4 regions of the Bradyrhizobium sp. A5 genome follow, and region 1 is predicted to be linked to each of the others. Evidence: predicted binding sites of a transcription regulator. Region 1 holds the regulator's gene; each other region holds the start of a gene.
What was found. The regulator PhoB, encoded in region 1, activates phosphate uptake and scavenging genes when phosphate is short. The targets are predictions, from matches to a motif close to TGTCATNNANCTGTCAT.
Positions count from the first base shown of each region.

Region 2: the regulator PhoB is predicted to act here: its motif matches at 4,625-4,641, upstream of WHZ77_RS11105 (YbhN family protein).
Region 3: the regulator PhoB is predicted to act here: its motif matches at 2,884-2,900, upstream of phnC (phosphonate ABC transporter ATP-binding protein).
Region 4: the regulator PhoB is predicted to act here: its motif matches at 1,852-1,868, upstream of WHZ77_RS10955 (UDP-2,3-diacylglucosamine diphosphatase).

Region 1 is NZ_CP148990.1:450,448-458,212, forward strand. Features, by position in the region: gene pstB (phosphate ABC transporter ATP-binding protein PstB) at 1-791, shown strand, start outside; gene phoU (phosphate signaling complex protein PhoU) at 803-1,519, shown strand; gene phoB (phosphate regulon transcriptional regulator PhoB) at 1,542-2,249, shown strand; gene WHZ77_RS02040 (GcrA family cell cycle regulator) at 2,517-3,029, opposite strand; gene WHZ77_RS02045 (aspartate aminotransferase family protein) at 3,481-4,689, shown strand; gene argF (ornithine carbamoyltransferase) at 4,689-5,612, shown strand; gene WHZ77_RS02055 (Hsp33 family molecular chaperone) at 5,863-6,870, shown strand; gene apaG (Co2+/Mg2+ efflux protein ApaG) at 7,684-7,765, opposite strand, start outside.
Region 2 is NZ_CP148990.1:2,355,173-2,362,937, forward strand. Features, by position in the region: gene WHZ77_RS11085 (LysR substrate-binding domain-containing protein) at 1-498, opposite strand, end outside; gene WHZ77_RS11090 (hypothetical protein) at 625-774, opposite strand; gene WHZ77_RS11095 (hypothetical protein) at 1,055-1,294, shown strand; gene WHZ77_RS11100 (hypothetical protein) at 1,332-3,284, opposite strand; gene WHZ77_RS11105 (YbhN family protein) at 3,372-4,454, opposite strand; gene WHZ77_RS11110 (ferritin-like domain-containing protein) at 4,880-5,386, shown strand; gene WHZ77_RS11115 (hypothetical protein) at 5,440-5,874, opposite strand; gene WHZ77_RS11120 (hypothetical protein) at 5,967-6,554, shown strand; gene WHZ77_RS11125 (PLP-dependent aminotransferase family protein) at 6,557-7,765, opposite strand, start outside.
Region 3 is NZ_CP148990.1:592,497-600,261, forward strand. Features, by position in the region: gene WHZ77_RS02680 (dihydrodipicolinate synthase family protein) at 1-75, shown strand, start outside; gene WHZ77_RS02685 (DUF1045 domain-containing protein) at 270-968, opposite strand; gene WHZ77_RS02690 (alpha-D-ribose 1-methylphosphonate 5-triphosphate diphosphatase) at 987-2,180, opposite strand; gene WHZ77_RS02695 (chloramphenicol acetyltransferase) at 2,177-2,836, opposite strand; gene phnC (phosphonate ABC transporter ATP-binding protein) at 3,011-3,820, shown strand; gene phnD (phosphonate ABC transporter substrate-binding protein) at 3,884-4,819, shown strand; gene phnE (phosphonate ABC transporter, permease protein PhnE) at 4,894-5,778, shown strand; gene phnE (phosphonate ABC transporter, permease protein PhnE) at 5,775-6,623, shown strand; gene phnF (phosphonate metabolism transcriptional regulator PhnF) at 6,726-7,454, opposite strand; gene phnG (phosphonate C-P lyase system protein PhnG) at 7,574-7,765, shown strand, end outside.
Region 4 is NZ_CP148990.1:2,322,426-2,330,190, forward strand. Features, by position in the region: gene WHZ77_RS10940 (PqqD family protein) at 1-397, opposite strand, end outside; gene WHZ77_RS10945 (Lrp/AsnC family transcriptional regulator) at 489-734, opposite strand; gene thiD (bifunctional hydroxymethylpyrimidine kinase/phosphomethylpyrimidine kinase) at 876-1,676, shown strand; gene WHZ77_RS10955 (UDP-2,3-diacylglucosamine diphosphatase) at 1,893-2,705, shown strand; gene WHZ77_RS10960 (glycosyltransferase family 4 protein) at 2,719-3,762, shown strand; gene WHZ77_RS10965 (threonine/serine dehydratase) at 3,825-4,808, shown strand; gene WHZ77_RS10970 (caspase domain-containing protein) at 5,000-6,805, opposite strand; gene WHZ77_RS10975 (RbsD/FucU family protein) at 6,992-7,435, shown strand; gene WHZ77_RS10980 (antibiotic biosynthesis monooxygenase family protein) at 7,472-7,765, opposite strand, start outside.

The sequences.
Region 1 (7,765 bases):
CCGGTGGGTTGCCCCAGGCGCCGGTGCTGCCCGAGGCCCCGGCCAAGGTGACGGTGCGCAACCTGAACTTTTATTACGGCGAACACCACGCGCTGAAGAACATCAACCTCGCGCTCGGCACCAACCGCGTCACGGCGTTCATCGGCCCGTCGGGCTGCGGCAAGTCGACCCTGCTGCGTATCTTCAACCGGATGTACGACCTCTATCCGGGCCAGCGCGCCACCGGCCAGCTCATGCTCGACCAGACCAACATCCTGGACCCCAGGCTGGACCTCAACCTGCTGCGCGCCCGCGTCGGCATGGTGTTCCAGAAGCCGACGCCGTTCCCGATGACGATCTACGAGAACATCGCCTTCGGCATCCGTCTCTATGAGAAGATCTCGAAGTCCGAGATGGACGACCGCGTCGAGAAGGCGCTGCGCGGCGGCGCGCTGTGGAACGAGGTCAAGGACAAGCTCAACGCGTCGGGCCTTTCGCTCTCGGGCGGCCAGCAGCAGCGCCTCTGCATCGCCCGCACCGTCGCGGTGCGGCCGGAAGTGATCCTGTTCGACGAGCCGTGCTCGGCGCTCGATCCGATCTCGACCGCCAAGGTCGAGGAGCTGATCCAGGAGCTGTCCGAGAACTACACGATCGCGATCGTCACCCACAACATGCAGCAGGCTGCGCGCGTCTCCGACAAGACCGCCTTCATGTATCTCGGCGAGTTGATCGAGTTCGACGACACCAGCAAGATCTTCACGTCGCCGACCGATCGGCGCACCCAGGATTACATCACCGGCCGGTTCGGTTGAGGAGACGGGACATGGGCACTGAACATACCGCAAAGGCCTTCGACACCGACCTGCAGGAACTCACCCGGCTGGTCGCGGAAATGGGCGGCATCGCCGAGCGCATGATCGTCGATTCCGTCGACGCGCTGATCCGCCGCGACGTCGCGCTCGGTCAGCGCGTCGTCGCCATCGACGCCGAGCTGGACGCGCTGCAGAAGAAGATCGAGGAGCGCGCCGTTCTCACCATCGCGCGCCGCCAGCCGATGGCGGTCGATCTGCGCGAGATCGTCGGCGCCATGCGGGTTGCGACCGATCTCGAGCGCATCGGCGACCTCGCCAAGAACATGGGCAAGCGCGTCGCGGCGCTGGAGACGGATTTCCATCCGCTCAAGCTGTTCCGCGGCCTCGAGCACATGACCGACCTCGTGCAGCAGCAGGTCAAGTCGGTGCTGGACGCCTACGCCGCGCACGACCTGCCGGCGGCGATGGCGGTGTGGAAGGGCGACGAGGAAGTCGACGCCATCTGCACCTCGCTGTTCCGCGAGCTCCTGACCTACATGATGGAGGATCCGCGCAACATCTCGTTCTGCATCCATCTGATGTTCTGCGCCAAGAACATCGAGCGTATCGGCGATCACGCCACCAACGTCGCCGAGACCGTGTTCTACATGATCGAAGGTCAGGCGATCACCGACAAGCGGCCGAAGGGCGACATGACGACCTTCGCCACGACGGTCCCGAATACCTGACGACTTGAGGAGCCACGACCCGATGGGCGCACGCATTATGGTGGTTGAAGACGAGGAAGCTCTCACCGAGCTGCTTCGCTACAACCTCGAAGGCGACGGCTATGACGTCGAGACGGTGATGCGTGGCGACGACGCCGACACCCGTCTCAAGGAGCACATTCCCGATCTGATCGTGCTCGACTGGATGCTGCCGGGGCTGTCCGGCATCGAATTGTGCCGGCGGCTTCGCACCCGGCCGGAGACCAAGCAGCTGCCGATCATCATGCTCACCGCGCGCGGCGAGGAGAGCGAGCGGGTGCGGGGCCTTGCGACCGGTGCCGACGACTACATCGTCAAGCCGTTCTCGGTGCCGGAGCTCCTGGCGCGCGTGAAGGGCCTGCTGCGCCGCGCCAGCCCGGAGCGGCTCGCCACCGTGCTGGCCTACGGCGACATCGAGCTCGATCGTGACAAGCGCCGCGTGGCGCGCTCGGGCCGGCCGATCGACCTCGGCCCGACCGAATATCGCCTGCTGGAGTTCTTCCTGGAGCATCCCGGCCGCGTGTTCTCGCGCGAGCAACTGCTCGACAGCGTCTGGGGCCGCGACATCTACATCGACGAACGCACCGTCGACGTGCATATCGGCCGCCTGCGCAAGCTGCTCAATCTCGGCCGCGAGCAGGACCCGATCCGCACCGTCCGCGGCGCCGGCTATGCGCTCGACGATCGCTTTGCGAAGGCCGAGCAGACGTAAGGCGGTTTAGCGGCTGTTGGCTTAGCGAGCTGCGGCAACAATTTCCGTCGTCATCCCCGGGTGCGCGCAGCGCGAGCCCGGGATCCATAACCACAGGACGTGGTTTGGCGAAGACTCGGAGCGACCATCGCGCGCAACAATTGCGCCCTGTGGTTATGGATACCCGCGCCCCGCGCGCAATTGCGCACTAGGCGGGGATGACACCGAGGAATTGGAGCCGTCATCGTGTGACGGCCGCCGCGTTGACGATCAGAGAATTCCGCTACCTCAGCGCGGACCCGGCTTCGCCGGCGCGCGCCGGCGATCCGCTGCCGGCTGATACGCAACCCGCGAGTGCTGGGCGCAATAGGGCAGGCCGGAGAGCGCCTTGCCGCCGCAGAAGAAGAAATCCGGGCTCGAGGGATCGCCGACCGGCCAGTGGCAGGTCGCCTCGTTGAGCTCCAGCAGCGACAGCCGCTGGCTCATCGGCACCACGTTGTCGTAGGTGACCGGTTCGGCCTCGACCTCGACCTCGAAGGCCTGTGCCAGCGCGGTGTTGCCGCGCGCGATGGGCCGGCTCACCCGCATCATGTGCTGGGCGGGACGCGCCTTGCGCGGCCGCGGCGCAGCGGATGAAGGGCTCTTGGCGCGGCCGGACAGGCCGAGCCTGTGCACCTTGCCGATCACGGCGTTGCGGGTGACATTACCGAGCTCTGCCGCGATCTGGCTGGCCGACAACCCGGCCTCCCAGAGCTTCTTCAGTTGCTCGACGCGATCATCCGACCAGGTCAAAACCGTCATTGCACCCTTTCCTTCGCCGCGCGCCTCCATCCTGGGGCTGCACTGCGAATGCCTAAGCCTCGAAAAACCCGTGCCGTCAGAATCCCTTAAGGCTCGCCGGGCACCGAGAGCCGCCCGAACGTTTACGCCGGTACATGAGGACTTAGAGATCAGAACTGCCGCACGAGATGTCGTATCTGACAAGCCAAACGCTACAATATGGCGTGACTCACGCGCAAGAGTCCGCCGACTCGCTTCCACATGTTCCGTGGCGAAATCCCGCAAAATCGCCACCGCAAGACTACGGATTCAGCGTTTCGCGAGGCTTTCCGGGCGGCATTGACACCCGTTTCACCAAGCATAAGATAGTCCCGCGTGCCGCCCTTAAAAGGCGGCACGTTTCGTTTTCCGGGCCGGTGAATGGTGCGTTGCGTAATGCACGCTCACCGTCCGCAACATTCAAGTGACAGTCATGACTAACAGCGCAGCGCCGCATTTGCTCCCCGTTTTCGCCAGGTCCGACCTCGGTTTCGAGCGCGGCGAAGGCTGCTGGCTGATCGCGACCAATGGCGAGCGCTATCTCGATTTTACTTCCGGCGTGGCGGTGAATGCGCTCGGCCATGCCCATCCCGCGCTGGTCAAGGCGTTGCAGGAGCAGGCGACCAAGCTCTGGCACATGTCGAACCTGTTCCAGAGCCCGGACGGCGAGAAGCTCGCCGCACGCCTGTGCAATGAAAGCTTCGCGGACTTCGTGTTCTTCTGCAATTCCGGCGCCGAGGCGTTGGAGGGTGTGATCAAGCTGGTCCGCCATCACCACTTCTCCAAGGGGCATCCGGAGCGCTACCGCATCATCACCTTCGAGGGCGCCTTCCACGGCCGCACGCTGGCGACGCTGGCGGCGACAGGATCCGCGAAATATCTCGAAGGGTTCGGTCCGCCGATGGACGGTTTCGACCAGGTCCCGCACGGTGACATCGAGGCCGTGAAGAAGGCGATCGGTCCGCAGACCGCCGGCATCCTGATCGAGCCGATCCAGGGCGAGGGTGGTGTGCGTTCGGCGACGCCTGCCTTCCTCCGGGCATTGCGCCAGCTCTGCGACGACAAGGGGCTGCTGCTGGCGTTCGACGAGGTGCAGACCGGCATGGGCCGCACCGGCGATCTGTTCGCGCATCGCCGCACCGGCGTCACACCTGACGTGATGTCGCTGGCGAAAGCGCTCGGCGGCGGCTTCCCGATCGGCGCGGTGTTGGCGACCGCGGACGCAGCTTCCGGCATGGGCCCCGGCTCGCACGGCTCGACCTTCGGCGGCAACCCGCTCGCGATCGCGGCGGCGAATGCCGTGCTCGACGTCATGCTCAAGCCCGGCTTCTTCGACCACGTCCAGCGGATGTCGCTGCTGCTCAAGCAGAAGCTCGCCTCCGTGATCGACCGCCATCCCGACGTGGTCAGCGAAGTGCGCGGCGAGGGCCTCCTGATCGGTATCAAGGCCGTGGTGCCATCCGGCGATCTCGTCGCGGCGTTGCGGAGCGAAAAACTGCTCACGGTCGGCGCCGGCGACAATGTCGTGCGCTTCCTGCCGCCTTTGATCGTCACCGAAGCCGAAATCGAGGACAGTGTCGGGCGGTTAGAGCGTGCCTGCGCCGCGATCTCGTCGAGCAAGACCAAGCGGGCGGCAAGCTGATGAGCAAGTCGCCAAAACACTTCCTCGATATCAACGAGTTGCCGCTGGCGGAGCTCAAGAGCATGCTCGCCGCATCCTCCGCCATGAAGGCGAAGCAGAAGGCGCATCAGCCGGTCAGGCCGCTCGAAGGCAAGACCCTGGCGATGATCTTCGAGCGTCCCTCGACCCGCACCCGGGTATCGTTCGATGTCGCCATGCGCCAGCTCGGCGGCGAGCCCATCATGCTCACCGGTGCCGAGATGCAGCTCGGCCGCGGCGAGACCATCGCCGACACCGCGCGCGTGCTGTCGCGCTATGTCGACGCCATCATGATCCGCATCCTCAACCACGATGCGCTGCTCGAGCTTGCCGAATATGCGACGGTGCCCGTCATCAACGGCCTGACGCGCCGCTCGCACCCTTGCCAGGTGATGGCCGATCTCATGACCTTTGAGGAGCATCGCGGCCCGATCGAGGGCCGGACGGTGGCCTGGACCGGCGACGACAACAACGTGCTGGCCTCGTGGGCCCACGCCGCCGAGCGCTTCAAGTTCCAGCTCAACGTCGCAACCCCGCCGGAGCTCGCGCCGAAGAAAGTCATGCGCGATTTCATCAAGGCGACCGGCGCGCCGATCGCGCTCGGCACCGATCCGGAAGCCGCCGTGAAGGGCGCCGACTGCGTCGTCACCGACACCTGGGTGTCGATGGGCGACAAGGAAGGCGAACATCGCCACAACGTGCTCAAGCCCTACCAGGTCAACGCGAAGCTGATGTCGCTGGCCAAGCCCGACGCGCTGTTCATGCACTGCCTGCCCGCCCATCGCGGCGAGGAAGTCACGGACGACGTGATCGACGGTCCGCAATCGGTCGTGTTCGACGAGGCCGAAAACCGCCTGCACGCGCAGAAGGGCATTCTGGCCTGGTGCTTCGACGCGGTGAAATAGCGGCTGTGGCGCGGGCGGCTGCGCCACCCTTCGCTGTCATACTGGACAAGCGCCGCACAGCGGCGCGCAGATCCGGGATCCATAACCACAGGACGTAATTTGGCGAGGACTCCGAGTTGTCATCTCGCGCCATCACGTCATCCTGTGGTTATGGATCCCGGGCTCGCGCTCCGCGCGCCCCGGGACGACACCGAGTTTGTGCCACCCCGCACCCCTTCCATTTCCGCCCTCCGACCCCAGATAATGCGCCATGGTTTCCCAATCCCCTGACATGAAAACCGGGCTAGAGGGCCCGGTTCGCGCACCATCGGCGGTTCCGATCGACGATGCGGTGCTGCCCTACGAGGTCGACGCGCTCGACGTGCGCGGGCGGCTGGTGCGGCTTGGCCCGGCGCTCGACGAGATCCTGACCAAGCACGATTATCCCGCCGCGGTGGGCAAGCTGCTCGGCGAGGCCATCGTGCTGACGACGCTGCTCGGCTCGGCGCTGAAATTCGAGGGCCGCTTCATCCTGCAGGCCCAGACCGACGGGCCGGTGTCGTTCCTGGTCGTCGACTACCAGGCGCCGGATCGCCTGCGCGCTTATGCGCGTTTTGATGCTGAGCGTCTCGGCGATATCAGGGATTCCGGCACGCTGCTCGGCCGCGGTCATCTCGCCATGACCATCGATCAAGGCCCCGACATGAGCCGCTACCAGGGCCTCGTCGCGCTCGACGGCGGCAGCCTGGAAGATGCCGCCCACGAATATTTCCTGCGCTCCGAGCAGATCCCGACGCGCGTGCGTCTTGCGGTCGGCGAGGAGTGGCGTTCCAACGACGGCGGCAAGCATCGCTGGCGCGCCGGCGGCATGCTGATGCAGTTCCTGCCCAAGGCGCCGGAGCGCGCGCGGCAGGCCGATCTGCATCCCGGCGATGCCCCCGAGGGCGTCGAGGTGCACGCGGTCGCTGAAGACGACGCCTGGGTCGAGGCACGCTCGCTGATCGAGACCGTCGAAGACGTCGAGCTGATCGATCCGGATCTCTCCGGCGAGCGGCTACTGTACCGTCTGTTCCACGAACGCGGCGTGCGCGTGTTCAATCCGCTGGTCCTCAAGGCGCAATGCTCCTGCTCGCGCGATGCGGTCGGTGCGATGCTGAAGAGCTTCTCGGCCGAAGACCGCGCCGACATGATCAAGGACGACAAGGTCGTCGTGACCTGCGAATTCTGCTCGTCGGTGTACGAGTTCACGCCGGATGAGGCGGGCGTGGAGGACGCGTAAGCACTCGGTCGACGGGCCCTCGCGACCCGACGGGCAAAACACCTGAATTGCCGTCAATCCCTTCCGTCGAAAATATTCCACTTTACCGAAATTCGGAATTGTCGTATATGTCGCCCATCCCGGCTCATCCTTGAGGGGCGATCGTACGTCGTCGCGATATGCGAGCCGGGCCTGCGGTGGACGCGGCAGCGTCGTGCGCGAGAGGCTAAGGGCAGGGCGGGTAGTCCCTGTGAGCCCGAGGCTTCGTGCGGACGAGCGGCGCTGAGCGCGTACGGCAAAACCGTGTGGTCCTGGCCGTCGTTGCTACGGTCAAGCCTGTCGCGGAGATGCGCGCGAGCCCAACCGGGTAGACGGCATCGTCAATTCGCGGGGCGAGGGAGGCCAGAAGGAAAGTTCGGCTCCCGGGAGAGCACGGCATAAGCCGTCCAACCATCGCGCAGGGAAGGCCGAGTGATCGGCGACACCTGTATGCTGCTGTGCGGTTCTTTTGCGCTACATCTTCGCGCAGCGGACCGCGGGTGCCTGTCGGCGCCCGGCCTTCCCTGCGCCCTCTTGGATTGGAGGGTGGAGAGATCAAGCAAAGCTCGGGCGAAACGCGCCGCGAGAATGAGAAGGCGTGTCTGAGATTCAAAGTGCGAACCGAAAGAGCGACGCCATTGCCTCATACTCCGTCGCAATGACGGTGGGGAGAGAGCGTGCCAAACACTCGGGTCTCGTAGGGTGGGCAAAGCGAAGCGTGCCCACCGTTCCTTGCACCGAGACCGAACTCGTGGGCACGGCGCTTTGTACCTTTGCCCACTCTACGGCACCGCGCTAATTCAACACCCGCTTGTTGTCCGGGCTGTCCAGCGAGAATGTCGGCACGTCGATCTCGAAGCGTTCGCCGCTTTCGCTG
Region 2 (7,765 bases), 1.9 Mb from region 1:
CAGGGGTTCGGCGACGACGCGGCGGCTGGCCACTTCGGGGCGCGCGATCGGCGGGCGGAGCAGGCCCGCGTCGATTTGACCGGAACTGAGCGCCTCGAACTGGTCGCCCGAGACCATCTCCTTCAGCGAAAAATCCACCTCCGGCAGCTTGGCGCGGCAAGCCGCGACCAACTCCGGGAGGAAGCCGTAGGCGGCGGCCGCCGTAAAGCCGATCTTCAACGAGCCGGTCTTGCCGAGCGCGATGCGGCGGGCGACCTGCGAAGCGCTCTCCGCAAGCTTCAGGATCCGGCGTGCTTCCGGCAGGAAGCTGCGCCCGGCCGGCGTCAGCCGCACCGAGCGGCTGGTCCGCTCCAGCAGCGGCGCATCGATGATGTGCTCGAGCACCTGGATCTGCCGCGACAGCGGCGGCTGCGTCATGTTCAGCCGCGCGGCGGCGCGGCCGAAATGCAGTTCTTCGGCCACAGTGACGAAACAGCGAAGCTGGTTGAGGTCGAACATCGATACATGCCTTAAATGGATAAGGCGTTTCCTCGGCGCTTCTAGCATCAATCATCCCCAAAACAAAGACGGCGGCTTTTTCGGCCGCCGTTGAGTTGCCTGTCCTGCTCCGATCGCTCGGAACGCTCAGGAGGAACGTTTGAGCACCACCCGCTCGATCTTGCCGACCACCACGAGATAGGCGAATGCGGCCGCCAGCGCGTTGGCGCCGACGAAGACGAGCGCGCCGTTGAAGGAGCCGCTCGCCACGTCCGCTACGGACACAACTGCGCTCATCAGGCGCCTCCCTAGAACTCGAACTGTTGCCTCACCGCGACTCCTAGAGGCGCACGCGGCAAAGTGTCAAAGTTGAAGGGAGTATCGATTGATGCCGTTTTTGGATCGATGGGGCAGAGCGCTAGGTGCGTTGTGGTGCGGCGGTGCCACCGCTGTCTGTGCCGCATTTCGTCGCGTCGCGGCGGTCGCTGGACGGTGACGGAGGTCAGCTTTGCCGCGCTTGGGAACATCTCTGCGCCCGGCGGATTTACCTCAAGTCGAAACAGCTACGGAGATTGAAATGCCCGCTCGTCTTCAAATCTCGGCCATGGTGTTCATGATGGCGCAGGCTGTGCTGTTCGGTGCAGGCATGCTGGGGATTCTGCTCAGTCCCCTCCGTGATAATGCCTCGTTTTACATTCCGGTCATGATCGTGCTGAGCGCAATTGCCTCGGTCGCGATCGCTTGGGAAATCGCGCCGCGGTTGCAGATGCGTTACTGGCGCAGCCGGGGCGTCGACCACGATTTCATTTCCGGCTGAACCCCCAGCTTTAACGTCGAAGCAACGTTGCCTGCCGTTACTGCTGCGCGCCCGGCAGCAGCGGCGCGAGCAGGCTGCGTGTTACGCCCGGCGGCACGGCGTCTAACCCAAGTATCGCGCTCGCGGCCGGCAGCGTGGCATCCGCCATTGCGGCGTGGCCCTCGGCGCTCGGATGCACGGCGCCGCCATAGACTGCTGACAGCACGCCCCAGGTGGCGTCGTGAATGTCGGTCGGCTGGCTCGCCGCCGGCAGCCCTTGCGGATAGGTCATCGCGGCAAAGTAACTGTCATTGGCGTCGCGGATCCAGCGGGCGCGGGGCAGGTAGGCGCGATATTCGGAGGCGCCGCGACCGCACAGCATCGGCTGGCTCGCCGCGCTGACGATATCCGGATTGAAGCTCTGGCCGTTCTCGGCAAAGCAAGTGCGGTCGAATTCGGGATCGTTGCCGGCATGGGCGCAGAAGCCGTGATCGGCGAACGCGGCCTGATGCGAATCCACGAAGGTCATGCGGTCGGCTTCGGGATCGCGGCACAGCGCGCCGCGCGTGCAGGTGGCGAGGCCCTTCAACTGCGGCAGGAACTCGGTGTCGACGAAAGTCGAGACGCGGGCGATACGCTGGGGGTCGGCGTTGAAGGACGGATGGATGTCGAAGCCGGCGCGGCCGCCGCGGCAGGGCACGCCGCCGTCGGCGAGCGCGGGATTGGCGTAGGAGACATAGACCACGTGCGAGAGTTCGCCGCCGACCAGCGGTTTCAGCGCCTCGCGCAGCTTGACGAAATTCTGCGGCAGTTCGCGCGCGAGCGCATCGCGGGAATCGTCGACGCTCGCCATCACGCCGGAGCGGCGGAAAATAGCGCGTTCGGTCGCGGTCTCGACGATGACGTCGGCGACGAGGCCGGAGAAATAGACATCGTTGGCGCCGACCGAAAGCAGCACGAGGTCGAGGTTGCGGTCGGGCTGGCGCTTCTTCGCGGCGGTGAGCGCTTCGCGCAGCTCGGCGACCTGCGCGTTCACACTGGTGTTGCAGACGCCGGTTTTGCCGGGCGGGCATTCGCGGGCACGCTGCGAACCGAGCAGACCATCACTGATGCTGGCGCCGGTGCAGGCGAGCGGCAGGAAGGTCACCGCGATGTGGGTGTAGCGGACCGCGAGCGCGAGCGCCGTGCGGGCCTGGTAGCTGTAGAGCGAACGGTGGCAGGGCGAGTTGAACCAAAGCGCGCCATAGCGCTGCCAGTTGGCGAGCGTATCGGGTGCCTCGCAGGCGCGGCCGCCCTTGTAGCCGGCGCGGCTCGGCCGGTAGTACTGCGCACCGGCGGTGCCGAGATAGGAGCGGAAGCAGAAGCCTTCGTCCGACAGCGCCAGCGGCCGGTCCGGATTGCCTTCGCCCGAGGCGATGCTGTCCCCGAGCCCGGCAACGAAGATGTCGCGAACCTGGATCTCGGTCTGGACGCGCTGTGTCGGGTCGGAGCCGGAGGAGACGTCCACGCTCGCGACCGTCTGCTTGCCGTAGCGGACCCGCAGATTGATCGGCTCGGCGCAGTCGAAGGTCGATTGTTGTGGCCCTTCGCCATCGTCGAACGACCAGGCGCAGGTGGCACCGACCGGTACCGCGCCGGTCAGGCGCACCGTGACGGGATGGTCGATCGGGGTGATGTAGTTCTCTTTGACGTTGTCGCGGGTGCAGGGCTGGTTGACGCGGCCCTGCAGGTCGATGCAGAGCCGGTTGACCATGTTGCGGGCCCAGCCGCGGCCCTCGCTCTGCAGCTCCAGCGACTGCTCGGCGGCGAGAATGCTGCGGTTACGCGCGTTCTCGACGTGGAGCAGGAAGTCGCGCTCTTCGCGAAAGAGGCGAAAGCGGTTGCGCACCTCCCAATTGATCTGCATGGCGCCGGCGTCCTGCGCGGCGGCGTGCTGGAGCGGCAAAGACGTCAGGATTCCGACAAGCAGCTGAGCGCCTACGGAGAGGGTACGAAGGGAATAAGGGATCATGGCCCGCGTGTTCAACGGCAAAGTTGAGGCGGAAATAAGAGAGGATTGCTCCGCCGCCTGCAACCCTTGTTTGGACCGTCCAGCCTCTTAACGCTTGCTGGCCTGCCGCAGCGACCGCTCGCGCTCCATCGCTGCCACCTGCTTGGGCAGGTTGGCCTGAGCGCAGGCCTCCGCCAGCCGCCGTCGCTCCTGCCAGGGCTCGACCACGTTCATCCAGAGCTCGCGCGCGCCCATGATGGAGATGGCGAGACCGAACGGGATCACGAAATAGAGGATGCGGAAGACCAGCAAGGTCGCCAGCAGCTGCTCGCGGCCGAATTCGGGCAGCGCCACCAGCATGGCGGCGTCGAACACGCCGAGCGAGCCCGGGGCGTGGCTGGCAAAGCCGAGCAGCGTCGCCAGGATGAACACGACGGAGAGCGACAGGAAATCGATGTGCGGATTGGCCGGCACAAGCAGGTACATCGCCAGCGCGCAGAAGCCGAGATCGACCACGCCGATCAGGATCTGCACCAGCGTCAGCGGCGCCGACGGCAGCACCACCTTCCAGCCCTTCTGGCCGAGCTCACGGCGCTTCTCCCCCATGCACAGCCAGACCAGATAGGCGGCGATCGAGGCAAGACCGCCAAACGCGATCAGCCGGTTGATCGACGACGGCAGCTGATCCATGTAGGTGGCGGCATCCGGATGGATGGCCATGCCGATCGAGAGCACGAAGATGTTACCGAGCCAGAAGGTCAGGCCGGACAGGAAGCAGATCTTGGCAACGTCGATCGCGTTCAGCCCGTAATCCGAATAGATCCGGAAGCGGATCGCGCCGCCGGTAAACACGGTGGCTCCGATGTTGTGGCCGATCGAATAGGATGTGAAGCTGGAAAGTGCTGCGATGCGATAGGGCACGTGCTTCTTGCCGATCGTTCGCAGCGCAAAAAAGTCGTAGAAGGTCAGCGTACAGAACGCGAAGACGACGCAGATCGCCGCCAGCCCGATATTGGCGCGGGGAATTTCGGTCAGCGCGGTCAGGATGACGCCGGTATCGATCCCCTTGAGGGTGCGCACCAGCGTGGTGACCGCGAAGGCGATGATGAAGACGCTTGCGGCAATGCCGAGCCGTCGCCAGCCGATCCATCTCTTGAAGCCGCGTTTCAGCGCGGGCAGCAGTCCGTGCATTCATCCTCCCGGCAGGGGGCAAGACCGACCGGGCCAGACATTGGCCGGTCGGGTACGATCAGTGCCCGAACTGGGCGTCGATCGCTAGGCATGATGTAGCTCATTTAAGGCAAAAACAGCGACTTGTGCAGCCCTTGACAAGGATAGGTTCTGCGTTCGGCGACCGCTTTTGTCATATGTGGTTCACATCCGGCGCGTTAAGCATATGAGTCGCGCGGCCGCGGGCCGACCGTGCGTCCGTAAGTTACCATGATCGCAAATCCGACCATCACCGACATTGTTCCAGCGCAAGAGCTTGCGGACTTTTAGGAACGTCGGTGCCGTGCGCTGGTTAGCGCCTCATCAGCAATCGAACATGGCGGAATAGGCGGCTTTTCTTGTGAGCCGGTGCCGTCATGTTCCCGAAACCCGAGAGGATCGGAACGATGGGACTGTTCACCAAGGACATCAAGACTATGGACGATTTGTTCGTGCACCAGTTGCAGGACATCTACTACGCCGAACAGCAGCTCACCAAGGCGTTGCCGAAAATGGCGGACAAGGCCACCGATCCGCAGCTGAAGCAGGGCTTTTTGACGCACCTCGAGGAAACCAAGCAGCACGTCAAGCGCCTCGAGGAAGTGTTCAAGATGCACGGGACGCAAGTGAAGGCGGTGGACTGCCCGGCGATCGACGGCATTATCGAGGAAGCCGAGGAGACCGCCGGCGAAGTCGCCGACAAGGCGGTGCTCGACGCGGCGCTGATCAACGCGGCGCAGGCAGCGGAGCATTACGAGATCGTCCGTTACGGGAGTCTGATCGCCTGGGCCAAGCAGCTTGGCCGCACCGATTGCGCGGCCGTGCTCGCCAAGACGCTCGAGGAGGAGAAGGCGACTGACAAAAAACTCACCACGCTTGCCGAGAGCAAGGTGAATCTGCGCGCCGCCAGCTAACGCGAAGCTGCTGCCTGAAACGCCGCGCGGTTCTTCGCGCGGCGTTTTCGCGTTCAGCCGCGGCGTAGCGCGAAATGCGCGCCGCAGAACGCCATCACCGCGCCAAGGCAGAGCGCGGCCAGCCCGGCGAGCACGCCCGAGACGGTCGGGATCGGGCTTGGCGCCGAAGCCACCTGGCCCGCACCCGCGAGCAGGAGCACGCCGACCGCGATCAGAAACTGCCGCATGCGCTGCGGGATCTGGCCGTCGGCGGCGCTCTGCATCAACGTCGCGGTGAAATAGCCGCCGGAAAAACCGACCGTGGCGATCAGCCACCAGGCGATCGCCGCGCCCGCGGGAATGAACTCATGCGTATCGGAATGCCAGAGGCCGCCGAGGTCGAGGCCGTAGCGCGCGCCCAGCATGTGCACCGCGAGCGCGAGCAGCACGCCGGAGATCACGGCGGCGCCGAGAATCAGGCGTCTCGGAAAAAAGGTCGTCTCAGCCATGTCCCGCTTGTAGGATGGGCGAGGGCGATCGTGCAAGCGGATCGCGGACGGGATTGCGGTACGGGATTGCGCGCAGGGGATTGATCGTCGAGATGCAGGTGTCGGAAGCTGAGGTGCCTTCGGGTGAGAGCTACGCCTACAAGGCGTCGCTGATCGGCTCGGCGCATCGCTTCGAGCTGACGGACGAGGGGCTGTCCTGGCACATCTCCGGCCGCTCCGGTCTGTGGCGCTATGACGAGATCAGCGCGATCCGGTTGTCGTTCCGCCCGGTGTCGATGCAGCAGCACCGCTTTCGCGCAGATGTCAGCCATGCCGGTGGCGGCCGCATCAGGATCCTGTCGACGAGCTGGCAGACCCCGGCCCTGGTGGCGCCGCAGGACAATGGATTTCGCGATTTCATCGTCGCCCTGCACGCGCGGATGGCGAAGGCCGGCAGCCGTGCGACACTCACGGCAGGCCTCGGCCGCAACACCTACGCCGCGGTGCTGGCGTTCCTGGCCGTGCTGGCGGTGGCGATGACGGGGCTGCTGATCCGCGCGCTCATGATCGGCGAGTTCGCCGGCGCGCTGTTCATCCTCGGCTTTGCCGCGCTGTTCATCTGGCAGGTCGGCGGCTTCGTCCGGCGCAACCAGCCGCAAAGCTACAGCTTCGATCGCGTGCCGAAGGCCTTGCTGCCTTAGCGCTACTCCGTCGAGTCGAAATCCTCTTCCTTGGTGCCAAGCAGCGAGACGAGCGTGCGCAGGCCGGAATCGAGTTGCTCGGGCGAGGGCGGGGCGAGCGCGAGCCGCACTGCGTTCGGCGCGTGTCCATGCGCGATGGCGAAGGTCGAGGACGGCGTCAGTGCAATGCCGCGCCGGGCGGCCGCGGCGACGAAGGTCTGCGAGCGCCAGTGCGGCGGCAGCGTCAGCCACAGATGATAGGAGCGCGGATCGGCCGCGAGCTGGTAGCCGGCGAGCAGCCGTGCCGCGGTGTGCTGGCGGCGCGTGGCGTCGATCCGCTTCAGCCGCGTCAGCTCGGCGACGGTGCCGTCAGCCATCAGCCGCTGCCCGGACGCAAGCGCGTGGCCCGAGGCGATCCAGCCGCCGGTGCGGACCGCGCCCATCACGCTCTCACGCAGATGTGGCGGTGCGACCATGATGCCGAGCGCAAGTCCGGGCGCGACCTTCTTGGACAGGCTGTCGATCACGATGCAGCGGTCGGGCCCGAGCGCCGCCAGCGGCGTGTCGTCGGCGAGGAAGCCGTAGACGGCGTCCTCGATGATGGTGAGATTGAGCTTCTCGGCGACGCGCATGATGTCGGCGCGCCGCGTCGCATTCATGGTGACGCCGAGCGGGTTCTGGATGATCGGCTGCAGATACAGCGCCGACAGATGCGCTTCGCGATGCGCCTTCTGGATCGCATCGGGGCGCGCGCCGAATTCGTCCATCGGAATCGGAACGAGCGTCACGCCCAGCCGCGCCGCGATGCTCTTGACGTAGGGGTAGGTCAGCGCCTCGACGCCGCAGCGGCCGCCGGTGGGGACGAGTGCCGCGAGCGCGGCCGCGAGCGATTGCTTGCCGTTGGCGGTGAATACGATCTGCTCGGCCTGCGGCGCAAAATCCTTGCGCGCGAGATAGGCGGCGGCCGCATTGCGCGCGCTCTTGGTGCCGGTGCTGGTCGAGACGCGCAGCGCGGATTCGAGCGCGTCGACGCGCTCAAGCCCGGCAAGGCTCTTGGCGATCATCGCCCATTGTTGCGGCAGCAGCGGGTAATTGACCTCGAAGTCGATCCGCGCGTCGCGCGGCTCGCTCAGAGCCTCGACCTCGCGTCTGATGTCGCCGGAGATGAAGGTGCCGCGGCCGACCTCGCCGACGACGAGGCCGCGGCGGAGCAACTCCGTATAAACACGGCT
Region 3 (7,765 bases), 140 kb from region 1:
CATCCGGCGACGCGGGCAGGGTTGCTGGAGCTGGCTCGGGAGCGCGATGCGCTGGCGCTAAGGTGGGGGAAGTAGCGCGACGTTCTCCGCTGTCGCTAGACATCTCCGCTGTTCGTCCCGGGGCGCGCAAAGCGCGAGCCCGGGACCCATAACCACAGGGAGTGGTTTCGGGGCAAGCTGGTCACTCCGAGTTTTCGTAAAACGATATCTTGTGGCTATGGGTCCCGGCCTTCGCCGGGCGACACCGAGTGTGACGCGTGAGCTTTCGGCTACCTGGCCAGCGTCCACTCGCCGACAACGTGAAACCGTGCTTTCGCATCATCCTGCCTGAACAGCGCAACGCGGTCGATGGCCAGCGCTTCAAGACCAAGCCCCGCGAACCGTTCCCGCAGCATCTCCAGAACCGGCCCGCGCCGCTCTGCGTCCAGCCGTCCCGTCAGCGTCATGTGGAAGCGGAACTCCTCCATCACGTACGGATAGCCCCAGCGATCGAGATAATCGCGCTGGCGCTCGCTGAGCTTCTCGGGTTTCCGCCGCGCGCGGTCTTCCACCGTCAGGACGGCACGAAACGAATCGAAACCGCGGACGCAATCGGCGGCGAGCTGTTGCAGCGCGTCGACCGACTCGGCCGGAATGACCGCAATGAAGCCGCTGATGGCATCGACGACGGGCCGGATCGCCGGGATCGGCCGCGCTTTGCCGGCGAATTCGGCACATGCCGCCATGAGCTCCGCTTCGGTCTTCTCCGCCGCGAGCGCCATCGGCGCCTTCAGCGTGCCGTGAAAACCGTACTTGCGGGGATCGGCGGTGATGTCGCGCCAGTCCGGAGCGATTCGCAAAGCGTCAGCGGGGAAGGGCACCTCTTGATCGGTATAGGCATCGTAGCCAAGCAGCTCGGCGCCGAAGCGGGAGAGGGCGCTGTTGCTGCCTGCGGCAAAATAGATCGCGTAGCGGGGGAAACCGGTCATGGCTTCAGCATAACCAATTTATGCCGCAACGACAGCCTCGCGCGGCGTCGCCACCGCGCTGAGCAGCCGCGTCGCATCGGTGAGATGCACAAGCTTGCCGCCTGCGATCACCGCGATCAGCCGCGGCCGCAGCGCTATGGTGTCGTCGACCAGCAGAATGTCGGCGCGGCGTCCTTCGGCGATGACGCCGCGATCGGCAAGGCCGGTCGCGCGCGCGGGCCCGGCGGAGACCAGATCCCAGGCCTTCGCCAGCGGCAGCACGCCATCGGCGGCCAGGCGGAATGCGGCGAGCAGCTGCGCGGGATAGTAATAGTCCGACGCCAGCACCGAGCAGAGCCCTTTGGCGATCATGTCGGACGCCTTGGTCCAGCCGGTATGGCTCCCGCCGCGCACGACGTTGGGCGCGCCGTAGACGATGGCGTCGCCGTGGCTGGCTGCCGCCCGCGCCGTCTCCTCGTTGATCGGAAACTCCGCGATGTCAGCGCCCAGTTGGCGAAATTCCCGACGCATCGCCGGCGTCGCATCGTCATGCGAGAGCATCCGCACCCCGGCGGCGCGGGCCACCGCGGCCAGCCGCGACACGGAAGCAGGCACGTCGGCTGCGCGCGAGACGATACGCGCGACCAGTCCGTCGAAATCCTCGCTCGTCAGCCCGGTCCGCTCCACCATGCGGTTGCGTTTGCGGGGCTTGGCCATGTCGGCGACGGTGCCGTCCATGTGGTCGTTGAAGGCGAACAGGTCGACGCGCCCTTCGGCGAGCCATTGGGTGATCTCGGCCTCGGCATCGAGATTGTAGGTCTCGTGCCGCAGGTGAAAGCGGGTGTCGGCGGCGAATTGCGGGCGCTGCCGCTCGATCGCCTCCATCAGCTCCCGCGCATTGTCGGCACTCCGCAGGCCCGGTTCCCACGAGCAGGTCGTGGCGTGAAACACCGTGGTGATGCCGTTGCTGATCGCCTGGCGGTCGCTGTCGGCGAGCGCGACGTCGATCGGGAAGTCGACGCCGGCACGCGGCATCATCTGCCGCTCGAAGGCGTCGCCGTGCAGGTCGACGATGCCGGGCAGGACCAGCAGATCGCGTGCGTCGATCGCCAGCCGCGCGCGGCCGCGAGAAGCATCGACCTGCGCAATATCCGTTCCGGACACGCCAAGCGAGGTTTCGACGAACCCGGCGCCGATCAGCGCCCGGCCGCCTTCAAGGAAGATGTCTGTCACGCGACCGCGCTTCGTTTGCTGGCAGGGGAGTGTGCCCGTGCTTCATATGTGGAGAGAAAATCTTCAATCCCGAGCTTGCGGAAATCGGGCAGGGCCTCACGCAATTTGTCGTGATCCCAATCCCACCAGGCCAGCTTGGCGAGCCGGCCGGCGACTTCTTCCGAGAACCGCCGCCGTACGATGCGCGCCGGATTGCCGGCGACGATGGTGTAGGCCGGCACGTCCTTGGTGACGATGGCCCCCGCCGCGATCACCGCGCCGGTGCCGATGTTGCGGCCCGGCAGCACGACCGCGCCGTGACCGATCCAGACGTCATGGCCGATATGGACGTGATGCTGGCGCCGCCAGTCGAAGAATTCCGCGTCGTCGCTCTCGCCCGGAAAGTAGGCGCTGGAGCGGTAGGTGAAATGGGCCTGCGTGGCGCGCTGCATCGGATGATTGCCAGGATTAACGCGCGTCATCGCCGCGATCGAGCAGAATTTGCCGATGGTGGTGTAGGTGATCTGCGCGTCGTTCACGACATAGGAGTAATCGCCCATCGTGACTTCGGTGAGGATCGTGCGCGCGCCGACCTCGGTATAGGCGCCGAGCTTGGTTTCTTGCAGCTTCGCGGACGCGTCAATGGTCGGTTGAACCGAAAGCACCTTGCCGGCCATGTTGCATCCGAGGGTTTGAGGGCGGGTGTTTCTCTTCGAGTGGGTTGATGACAATGTCATGACATAGCGATGACAGGGGACGAAGTGCGTAGCATCGCCGCATTGCAGCGCGCGTGTCACACAAGTGTCAAGCGCCGGCGTTAGCGGTGGGCCCCAGCTACTCTGGAGCCCTCTATGCTGGTGGTTGAAGGTCTGACCTGCCGCTTCGGCGCAAAAGCCGCGGTGGACGACGCTTCGTTCAAAATCTCCCCTGGCGGCTTCGTCGGTGTGATCGGGCGCTCCGGCGCCGGCAAGTCGACGCTGCTGCGAACCATCAATCGCCTCGCGACGCCGACACAGGGCCGCATCCTGTTCGACGGCCTCGACGTCACCGCGCTGCGCGGCAAGGAGCTGCGGCAGTGGCGGGCGCGTTCGGCCATGATCTTTCAGCAATTCAACCTGGTCGGGCGGCTTGACGTGCTGACCAATGTCCTGATGGGACGCCTTGCGACGATGCCGGCCTGGCGCTCGCTGACTCAGACATGGCCCGAGCAAGACAAGGCGCTGGCGATGTCCGCGCTCGAGCAGTTTGACATCGCCTCGCTTGCCGCCCAGCGCGCCGACCAGTTGTCCGGCGGCCAGCAGCAGCGCGTGGCCATCGCCCGCGCCCTGGTGCAGCAGCCCGACATCATTCTCGCCGACGAGCCGATCGCCTCGCTCGATCCGCGCAACACCAAGATCGTCATGGATGCGCTGCTGCGCATCAATAAGCATTTCGGCATCACCGTGCTCTGCAACCTGCATTCGCTCGACTTGGCCCGCAGCTATTGCGACCGCCTGATCGGCATGGCCCAGGGCCGCGTGGTGTTCGACGGCGCGCCGGCCGCGCTCACAAATCACGTCGCGCGCGAGCTCTACGATCTCGAAGCCGCCGATGTCATGGGTGGTGCGTCTGCGCCGCCGCCCGAGGCTGTCCCGGCGCTCGGAACGGCCGCGGCCGCCTGAGCCACGCTACCTGCCTAGTTGCCAATTCTTGCGTCAACCGACCCAACCGATGAAGAGGGTATCATGATCACTCGCAGACTCATTCTTGCCGGCGCCGCCGCGCTCGCCTTCACCGCTTCCGCCTCCGCAGCGGACTGGAAGGCCAAGTATCCCGAACTGACCTTCGCAGTCGTTCCGGCCGAGAACGCCTCCGGCGTCACCGAGCGCTGGGCGCCGTTCGTGAGCTATCTCTCCAAGGAACTGGGTGTGAAGGTCACGCTGCGCATCGCCAACGACTACGCCGCGGTCATCGAAGGCCAGCGCGCCGGCAACATCCACATCGCCAGCTACGGCTCGGCGTCGTTCGCCCGCGCCCGCCTGACCGGCGTCAAGACCGACGCCTTCGCCAACGACATCAACGCCGACGGCTCGACCGGCTATTACTCGGTGTTCTTCGTCAAGGCGAGCAGCCCCTACAAGAGCGTCGATCAGCTCAAGGGCAAGAACCTCGGCCTGGTCGACCCGAACTCGACCTCCGGCAACAACGTGCCTCGTTTCGAGCTCGACAAGATGGGTATCGCGGACGCCGACAGCTATTTCGGCAAGGTCGTCTTCACCGGCAGCCATGAGAACGCGATCCTCGCGCTGGCGCAGGGCACCGTCGATGTCGCCGCCAACCAGTGGACCAGCGACGACGATTCGACGCTGGCGCAAATGCTGACCAAGAACATGCTGAAGAATGCCGACGGCTCGGCGATGAAGAAGGACGATTTCCGCATCATCCACAAGTCGGCGCCGATCATCAATGGCCCCTATGCCTACAACTCCGAACTGCCGGAGGACGCGAAGGCGGCGATCGCCAAGGCGTTCTTCGACGCGCCGACCAAGGACAAGGCCGCGTTCGACCGCCTCTCCGACGGCCAGAAGAAGGGTTTCCATCCCGCTACCACCAAGGACTGGGATGGCACGATCGAGCTGATCAAGTTCGTCGATGCACTGCGTAAGAAGAAGGCGTCCTGAGTTTTCGGGACGAGCTACTTGAGCCGGGTCGATGGACCCGGCTCTTTCTCTTTTGACGGGTCCCCTCTAGACCAATGACCATCGCGGTTTCGATCCTGCCCGAGCAGCAGCTGGCTGCGCTGAACGCCGCCTATGGCCAGGCGGTCGCGCGCAGGCGATGGCGTCTCCTGTTCGGAGCTGCGGTGTTCGCCGCCGCGCTGCTTCTCGCCGCGATCGGCGCGGAAGTGAATCTGCGCACGCTCTTCACCTATTTCGGCAATTTCGTCAGCTATTTCGACCGCATCTTTACCCTTGATAGTGGTCAGCGTGTCTGGACCGATCTCGGCGAGTGGTTCTGGGGCTGGCGCAAATGGCTGAAGATGCTCGGCGAGACCCTGCTGATCAGCTATGTCGGTACGCTGACCGGCGCAGTCTTCGCGTTTGCACTGAACTTCTTCGCCGCGGAAAATACTTCTCCTGCACCCTGGCTGCGTTTCGTGGTGCGGCGCCTGCTCGAATTCGCGCGCACCGTGCCAGGCATCGTCTTCGCGCTGATCTTCGTGATTGCGTTTGGGCTCGGACCGATGGCCGGCGTGCTGGCGATCGCGATCCACTCCACCGGCGCGCTCGGGAAGCTGTTCTCGGAGATCGTCGAGAATGCCGACATGAAGCCTGTCGAAGGCATCCGTTCGACCGGCGCGAGTTGGCTCTCCTGCATGCGCTTTGCGATCGTGCCGCAAGTCACCGCGGGCTACGCCAGCTACGCGCTGCTGCGCTTCGAGATCAACGTCCGCGAGGCCTCGGTGATGGGCTTCGTCGGCGCCGGCGGCATCGGCCAGGAGCTCGTCGTCGCCATCCGCAAATTCTACTATTCGGACGTCAGCGCTATCCTGCTCACCATCATCGTCACGGTCTTCATCATCGACATCGCCACCGGCTGGCTGCGCAGCCGCCTGTTCGGCAAGGAGGCGCGGGCGTGACGAGACCGCAGCAGATCGACACCGCGCAGATTCGCGCGCGCTACCCCGATGTGTTCGATCGGCCGACCTCGGCGCGGCTCGCAATGCCGGCGATGATCGCCGCGGCGCTCGCGGTCTTTGTGTACGGGCTGGTCGATCTTGATTTCTCGCCGTCGCGGTTCTTCAACGGCCTCAGCCAGCTCGGCTGGATCAGCATGATGATGATCCCGCCGGATCCCGGTTCTTCGCTGCCGATCTACCTGAAGGCGCTCGGCGAGACGCTCTCGATCGCGCTACTCGGCACGACGCTGGCCGCGGTGTTTGCGCTCCCGGTCAGCCTGTTTGCTGCACGCAACATCGTGCCGTCAAAGATCCTGCGCTTCCCCATCAGGCGCTTCCTGGATTCGATCCGCGGCGTCGACACGCTGATCTGGGCGCTGGTGTGGATCAACGTGGTCGGGCTCGGCCCGTTCGCCGGCGTGCTCGCGATCGCCGTGTCGGATTTCGGCGCCTTCGGCAAGCTGTTCTCCGAGGCGATCGAGGGCGCCGACCAGAAACAGGTCGAAGGCATCCGTGCCTCCGGCGGCAGCCCGCTGCACGAGATCCGCTTCGGCCTGCTGCCGCAGGTGCTGCCTGTCATCGCCGGCCAGGTGCTCTATTTCATCGAGTCGAACACGCGCTCGGCCACCATCATCGGCATCGTCGGCGCCGGCGGCATCGGCCTCCAGCTCGCCGAGCAGATCCGCGTGCTGGAATGGCAGAAGGTCTCGTTCCTGATCCTGATGATCCTGGTCGCTGTCGCTGCGATCGATTTCATTTCGAGCAAGTTGCGGTTTGCGATTATTGGACCAAGGGCGGTGGCCTAGTCGTCACTGCCGTAGGGTGGGCAAAGCGAAGCGTGCCACCGCGTTCATCTGACGCTTAGAACAGATGGTGGGGACGGCGCGAAGAGCGCGCCTTTGCCCACCCTACTGTTCTACCAAAAACTCCACCCGCTCCGCAGCGAACCGCGAGTGCTTGGTCACCAGCGGCTTGCCGTCAAGATCGTGATCGGTCGCGTCGACCACCAGGATCGGCCGGCCCAGCGGCAGATCCAGCCGTGCAGCGTCGGTCGCATCCACGATGCCGGCCGTGATCCTCGTCGCGCCGCGGCGATAGTCGCGCACGCCATAGTGCTCGAGCAATTTCGTCATCGAACGCGTCGCGGCGAACACCTCGCCTGCGCCCGGAAACAATTCCGCTGACAGCCAAGTGGTCGAGACACAAATCGGCGTGCGGTCGGCTAGTCGGATCGCCTCGATGCGCATCAGCGGCGCGCCGGGCTTCAATCCCAGTTCCCGCGCCAGCTCGCGGGTGGCTACGTCGTCGGTCGCTTCGATCAATCGGCCATGCGGCTCGCGGCCGTCGGCACCGACGATCTCGGAAAAGCGTGTGCGCGAGCGCAAGGGATAAGCGAGGCGCTGCGCCTCGACATAGGTTCCGCTGCCGCGCTCGGCACGCACGATGCCGCGCTCGGCAAGGGCTGCCAGTGCGCGCCGCACGGTGTGGCGGTTCACCCGATAGGTTTCGGCGATCTCCATCTCGCCCGGCAGCTTGTCGCCGGCCGCAAAGCGGCCGTCGGCGATGCCGCGCTCGATGCCGTCGGCAACGAGGCGCCACAGCGCGACGCCCGAGGAGGCGGTGTCCTGCATGCTCATGTCGCCGGCAACCTACTCCAGAAATCACACCTTTGTCACGAAACAGTCATGGCGCTTGCGTATCAAGTTGTCTATTATCATAGACAACTTGGATTCGGCAAGTTTCGCAAGAGAGCTCGGTGGATTTGGTGACCCAGCACAATACCCAGCAAGCCCAGCGCCAGGCCGCAATGGCCGTGCTGGCGCATGCGGAGGCGGGCGAGATCGCCGCCCGCCTCCGCAACTTCGCGCTTCCACCCCATCAGGATCTGCGCGCGCCGGAAAACGGCCTCGTCATGCTGCGTGGCCGGGTCGGCGGCGACGGCGCGCCG
Region 4 (7,765 bases), 1.9 Mb from region 1:
CGCCGGCGTCGTGCACGGGATCCATCAGCAACAGCTCCCGCAGATTGTCGAATCGCTGGAATTCCGGGGCGACGAATGCGCCCGCCAGCACCGGCGACCAAGTCTCCATGGAGGTCTCGCTGCGCGCCTCGGAGGTGCCCTCGGCGATCAGGCCTTCCGCCAGCATGCTGTCGACGAAGGCCTGCACCTGTTGTGTGATGGAGGGCACATCGCCGCCGGTCGCGACGGCGAGGGCGCCGGCAATTTCCTCAACCGTTCGGTTGACCTTCAGGCCCAGCCAGATTTGCGCGGCGCTGCCGTCGAGGTTGTAGTAGACGCCATTCTGATAGTTGGCGAGCACCACTTCACCATCAAATTGCTGGCTGATCAGCAGCGGCACCGACGTGGTGAGAGCCATGACTTGCTCGGTACTCGGGTCATTTGCAACGGCTGGACGCTAGCACAGGCGAGCGGCGGCGCAACCGGCGGCTCGCGCCAATTCCGGGCCGTCAGCTGGCGCCAAAAGCCTTGAAGGTGATGATGGTGAGCGTGTCCTGGATGCCAGGCAGCACCTGCACCTTCTCGTTGATGAAGTGGCCGATGTCGGTGTCCTTGTCGACGTAGAACTTCACCAGCAGGTCGTAATGGCCGGCCGTGGAGTAGATTTCGGAGGCGATCTCGGCTTCGGCGAGCGCATTGGCCACCGTATAGGACTGGCCGAGCTTGCATTTGATCTGGACGAAGAAAGGAACCATTGCAGTCACTCCGAAGGCAAATCTGGCCGCTACTAGGCCAAAACCGGCCGGATTTAGCAAGCGAACTTGCTGCCCGCCTTGTCGCCCCCGGGTCTGCGCGCTAGGAGGAAGCATGGCCCGGAAACAGCGGAAAATCGCCTCATGACGACGCCTGTGGCGCTTACCATCGCCGGCTCCGATTCGAGTGGCGGCGCCGGCATCCAGGCCGACCTGAAGACCTTTGCCGCGCTCGGCGTCTATGGCGCCTCCGCCATCACGGCGCTGACGGCGCAGAATACGCGGGGCGTGACCGGCATTCACGCCGTGCCGGCGGAGTTCGTCACCGCGCAGATCGACGCGGTGTTCTCCGATCTCGAGGTCGGCGCGGTGAAGATCGGCATGGTGGCGCAGGCCGCCAGCATCGACGCGATCGCGGCCGCGCTGTCGCGCTGGACTCCCCGCCACATCGTGCTCGATCCCGTGATGGTCGCAACGTCCGGCGACCGCCTGCTGGCGTCGGAGGCCGTCGAGGCGCTGCGCAAGAAGCTGATGCCGCTGGCCTCGGTGATCACGCCCAACCTGCCGGAAGCCGCGGCTCTGCTCGACGAGCCGATTGCGACAAGCGAGGCCGGGATCGAGAGCCAGGGGCGCCGCCTGCTCGCGCTCGGCTGCCGTGCGGTGCTGATCAAGGGCGGGCACGGCGAGGGCGCCGAGAGCATCGACTATCTCGTCGATGCGGAGGCGACGATCGCGCTCGCCGCGCCGCGCGTCGCGACCCGAAACACCCATGGCACGGGATGCTCACTGTCCTCGGCCGTCGCGGCGGGGCTTGCCAGAGGCGAGGATCTCGAGCGCGCCGTGCGCAACGCCAAAGCCTGGATCAGCGCGGCGATTGCGGCCGCCGATCGCTTCAGCGTCGGTCACGGCCACGGGCCGATCCATCATTTCCACAAGTTTTACTGACCCCGGCTTCGCGCGGTGCGGCGGCTACTGCCGTTAACCAACAAGGCCGTGGCTCCCGAGCTCTTGCGGACAATCATTGCCGCTTCATGTCGCCTGATTGTCGCATGCGACTGATATTCGCAGGACGGGCGAGGCGAGGTTTGATTCGTATCTGAGGGTGCCTCAAAGGTTCAATGGTCATCCCCCTGTCACGGGATATTGTTACAGGCATGTCGCATGGGAAGTTACGATATGAGTGACGAGAGCCCTGAAAGGCGCTTTCGCACCTTGTTCATCTCCGATGTTCATCTCGGAGCCCGCGGTTCTCAGGCCGACCTTCTGCTGGACTTCCTGCGCTACCACGACGCCGATACGATCTATCTTGTCGGCGACATCGTCGATGGCTGGGCGCTGAAATCGAGCTGGCACTGGCCGCAATCGCATAACGACCTCGTCCAGAAGCTGCTGCGCAAGGCGCGCAAGGGCGCAAAGGTCATCTACATCCCCGGCAATCACGACGAATTCCTGCGCAATTATTACGGCACGCATTTCGGCGGCATCGACGTGGTCGAGAACACCGTCCACACCGGCCCGGACGGCAAGCGCTACCTCGTCATCCACGGCGACATCTTCGACCTCGTGGTGCAGAACGCGCGCTGGCTCGCCCATCTCGGCGACAAGGCCTACGATTTCGCGATCCAGATGAATCGCTTCGTCAATTTCTTCCGGCGCATGTTCAAGGTGCCCTATTGGTCGCTGTCGCAATGGGCCAAGCAGAAGGTCAAGAACGCCGTCAACTATATTGGCGCGTTCGAGCAGGCGCTCGCGGCCGAAGCGCGCCGGCACGACGCCGACGGGGTGATCTGCGGCCACATCCACTACGCCGTCATCCGCGACGAGGCCGGCATCCGCTACATGAATTGCGGCGACTGGGTCGAGAGCTGCACCGCGCTGGTCGAGCATGACGACGGCCATTTCGAGATCATCACCTGGGCGGATCACGCGCAAAAGCCTGCGGCCGTTCCGCAGGTGGCAGCCAGAGCTGCATGACAGAGGCCGCCTGATGCGCATCCTGGTCGCGACCGACGCCTGGCACCCGCAAGTCAACGGTGTGGTTCGGACGCTGACCAAGCTTGCTGATGCGTCCGAGGGGCTCGGCGTCGAATTCACTTTTCTGACGCCGCAATCGTTCCGCACCTTCGCGATGCCGAGCTATCGCGACGTGCGGCTCGCGATGCCGCGGCCGGCCAGGATCGTAGAGCTGATCGAGGAAGCGCGCCCCGACAGCATCCATATCGCGACCGAAGGGCCGATCGGCCTGATGGTCCGTCGCTATTGCCGCCAGCGCAAGCTGCCGTTCACGACCAGCTTCCATACGCGTTTCCCCGAATATATCCGCGCCCGGGTGCCGGTTCCGGAATCCCTGATCTGGCGCGCGCTGCGCCGATTCCATGCGCCCAGCCGCGCGGTGATGGCGGCAACGCCGGCGCTCGCCCGCGAGCTTGGCGAGCGCGGCTTTGCGAACGTCGTGCTGTGGCCGCGCGGCGTCGACACTCATTTGTTCCATCCTCGCGCCATCGATCTCTGCTTCCCGGCACCGGTGTTCCTCTCGGTCGGCCGCGTTGCGGTGGAGAAGAATCTCGAGGCGTTCCTCGATCTCGACCTGCCCGGCACCAAGGTGGTCGTCGGCGACGGCCCGGCGCGCGTCGCGCTGGAGGAAGCCTATCCGGATGCGATCTTCCTCGGGCAAAAGCACGGCGAGGAGCTGGCGGACATCTATGCCGCGGCCGACGTCTTCGTGTTCCCGAGCAAGACCGACACCTTCGGCCTGGTTCTGCTGGAAGCGCTCGCGAGTGGCCTGCCGGTGGCTGCCTTCCCGGTGAAGGGCCCCCGCGACGTGATCGGCGATGCGCCGGTCGGGGCGCTGGATCACGATCTGCGCAACGCCTGCTTCGCCGCGCTCGACATCTCCCGGCAGGACTGCGTGGAGTTCGCCGCCGACTACACCTGGGAGGCCTCGGCGAGGGCCTTTGTCGACAGCATCAAGGCGGTCGGCGCGGTGCTGCCCGGCCGAAACGGCGCGGAACAGCCACGCTTCGTCGCCTGAGGGGCAAATTCCTCTCGCGGAGGTGTCTTCCCAGCCGTCATTGGCCGAGATACAAATTGCTGATGACAGAACAGCCCCTTCCGGTCAGCTCTGCTGACATCGATGCCGCAGCGCGCGTGATTGCGCCTTTTGCCATCCGCACCCCGCTGCTGTCCTTTCCCGTGCTCAACGAGCGCGTCGGCGCCAAGGTCTTCCTGAAGCCGGAGATGCTCCAGCGCACCGGCTCCTTCAAGTTCCGCGGCGCCTTCAACAAGGTCGCCTCGATCCCGCAGGACAAGCGCGCCGGCGGTGTCGTCGCGTTCTCCTCCGGCAACCACGCCCAGGGCGTGGCGGCGGCGGCGAAGATCCTCGACATGCAGGCCACCATCGTGATGCCCGCGGACGCGCCGCTGTCCAAGCGGGAACGCACCAAGTCCTACGGCGCCGAGGTCGTGCTGTACGACCGCTACAACGATGACCGCGAGGCGATCTCGCGCGGCATCGCCGAGAAGCGCGGCGCGACGCTGGTCAGGCCCTATGACGATCCCTTCGTGATCGCGGGGCAGGGCACCGCCGGCCGCGAGATCGCGGAGGACATGGCGGCGCTCGGCCTCAGCCCCGACATCGTGGTGGCGCCGGCCTCCGGCGGCGGCCTGATCGCAGGCGTCGCAACCGCGGTGAAGGCGCGCTATCCGCTCGCCGAAATCGTGGTGGCCGAACCCGAGGCGTTCGACGATCACGGACTGTCGCTGACCGCAGGCCATCGCGAGCCGCATGCGCCCGCGGGCCGCACCATCTGCGATGCGCTGATGGCCCTGATCCCCGGCGAGATGACGTTTGCGATCAACAGCAAGCTGCTTGCGCGCGGTGTGACCGCCTCGGACAAGGAAGTCGGCGCGGCCGTTGCGTTCGCCTATCGCGAGCTGAAGCTCGTGGTCGAGCCCGGCGGCGCGGTGGGCCTTGCCGCGCTGCTTGCGGGACGTCTCGACGTCGCCGGCAAGAACGTCGTCATCGTGCTCTCCGGCGGCAATGTCGATGCGGATTTGTTTTCCGAGCTGGTGGCTTAGCTGTCATTCCGGGGCACGCGAAGCGTGAGCTATGATGCGCAATTGCGCATCTGAGAATCCATACGATCGGGAGTATGGATTCCGGGCCTGCGCCTTCGGCGCATCCCGGAATGACAACTTCTAAGAGCTGAAAATGGTAAAGGGGCAGAGCGTCTTCGCTCTGCCCCTTTGTCGTTTTTCGCCCATGACGATCAGCGCATGAAGCCGCCGCGGTGGTTGTTGCCGCCGCCATTGCCCTGCGACTGGTTCATCGACTGGCGGAAGTTGTTGCCGCCGTTGTTGACGATCCGATTGGTCGCGTTGAGCTGCGGGCGGGTGTTCTGCTGGTTGTTCTGAACCTGCACCTTGCTCACCGGGTTGTTGTTGATCCTCGCGCCGTTGTTGATGCGGATCGGGTTGTTCTGCGTCTGAACGACCGGCTTCGCGTCGCCGTTCTGGTTACCCTTGCCGACATTCACCGGCATGCTCACGATCTTGCCGGAATTGCCGTTGCTGGTGCCGGCATTGTTGCTGCCGCCATTCTGCGTGTTGTTGGTCGCAGGCAGCGTCACGATCTTGCCGATGCCGCCATTGGTGTTGGTCGTGTTGGTCGGCGCGGGCAGGGTGACGATCTTGCCCGGGGTCTGCGATGGCGTGCCGTTGTGCTGGTTGTTGCCGGAGGGCAGGTTGACGATCTGGCCGCCATTGCCGAGCTTGCCGATGCCGTTGTTGTCGCCGGGTTTCTGCACCACCGGCAGGTTGCCGTTGATCTGGCTGCCACCATTACCCTGCTGCGGCAGGTACTTCGGCTGGCCGAGATTGCCGAACTTGAAAGTTGGGTTGATGCTCTGCGGCGCCAGGAACCTGGTCGCCTGCATCAACGGGATCTGCTTCGGCTGGGCCTCGAGCTTCAACGCGACTTGCGCATAGGGTGTGTTGCCGTAGCTTTCGTAGAAGCTCTTGTAGCCGAGCGGCGAGTTCGCGAGCACCGCCTTGTGCCAGGCCTGCGTGAGCTGGAGGTTGTTGAGCAGCCAGCGGACGTGGTCGCACAGCGGGTCGTGCGGATACATCTGGATGAACTCCTGATAGTATTCGGGGCGACCCTCGGACACGACGTAGTCATAGGCCTGGCGCGTCGAGCGGCTCGGCAGGTTGGAGGCCATCTGCACCACCGGCGCATTCACCGGCGCGCGGGTGGCGGCAACCGCGGTGTCGCCGAAGAAAGTGAAGTCGGACGTCAGCGACGAGCTTTCCCACGGGATCTGCGCGCCGAGCGTGGTCTGGTTCACCTGAAGGCGCACGCGCTTGAACAGCTGCTCGATCGGCACGTTGGGCTCGCGCGCGACGTTCAGGAAGGCCTGCGTGTAGGGGCTGTGGCCGCCGGTGCCGTCCTGCGCCTCGGCGCCCGGCGCGGTCGAATAGCCGACGATGGAGCCGTTCGGCGCATCGACGATGGCCAGGCCGCGGCCGGCGTCGTTCACGTTCGGAAACGGATTGTTGCGGCAGGCATCGAGGATGACGATGCGCATCCGGCTCGGGATCGTCTCCAGCGTCGACATCACGTCGACCAGGCGCACCGAGTTGCTGACGAGCTCGGTCGGGTTCGAGACCTTGGCATCAACGGGAACCAGGTAATTCTCGCCGGCAAGCTGCACGCCGTGACCGGCGTAGTAGACCATCGCCACGGTGTTCGGACCGCGTGCGGACACCTTGGCCGAAAAATCCTGTACCACGCGAAGCATGTCGTTCTGGCCGAGATCGGTCGCGGCGACCACTTCGAAGCCGGCGGAGTTCAGGAACTGCGCCATCGACTGCGCGTCATTGTCGGGGTTGGCGAGCTGCGGCGCGTTCTGGTAGTTCGAATTGCCGATCACCAGCGCGACGCGCTGCTCCGGACCCTGCAGCGCGGTGGGGGCCGGCTCGACCGGGGCGACTTGCGCGGAAACCGGGCCGCAGGCGAAGCCGAACAGGCTTCCCAGCAGGCTAGCCGTCATCAGGAAAGGTTTTAGGCGGAACATGGCGTGCTCCTCTGGCACTGATCTCGATGCGAGATTGGTTGCGAGGAAGCTTGGCCGCGTTCGAGCCCGGGGTCCGTGATCGCCATCACCATGACTGACGGCGTGATCTGAATCACGTTTGGAACCTGCTATGGTGAATGGCCGGTGTCGCCGGCCAACGACACGCCCTCGAGGAAATGCCTGCTCATGCTGAAATCGATCGATCCGATCCTCACGCCCGACCTGCTCTGGCTGCTCGCCTCCATGGGCCACGGCGATGACCTTGTTTTCGCCGATGCCAATCACCCGGCTGCCCGCATCGCGCAGGGCACGACATCGCAGCGCCTGATCCAGCTGCCGGGCATCAGCATGGAGACCGCCATCCGCGCCATCATGTCGGTCTACCCGCTCGACGATTTCGATCCCGATCCGGTGCGGGTGATGATGCCGGTCGACGATCCCGACCGCGTGCCCGACGTGCAGCGCGCGGTGCTGGCGGAAATCGAACGCGCTGTTGGCCGCCCCGTCCCTCCAGGCAAGCTCTCGCGCTCGGATTTCTATCGCGCGGCGGCGGCGGGGTTTGGCGTGGTGCAAGTCGGGGACAGCAGGGGCTATGGCTGTTTCCTGATCCGCAAGGGCGTCATCAGCTGAAGGATGTCGTGGACGGTTCGGCGATGCGGGGCGATGTCAGTCGTGCTTGAAAGGCCCGACCTCACGGATGACCCTGCATATCTGCAAAAATCCGCTGGCGTAGAACTCGGCGTGCCCTCGCTTCATCGTCTCGACGTGTTCTGGGTGCGTGCGCCAGGCTTCGAGCGCTTGCTCAGAAGCAAACCGGAAGACCGTGACTTCCTCGCCGTCGTCGGCCTTGAACGATTTGATCGACAGGAAGCCCGGGAGGCGACTGACGATATTGTACATGCGCTCTCCCAATCGGTCGTGTTCTTCGAGGGAGGCGCCGTCCCGTAGTTGCAGATCGCC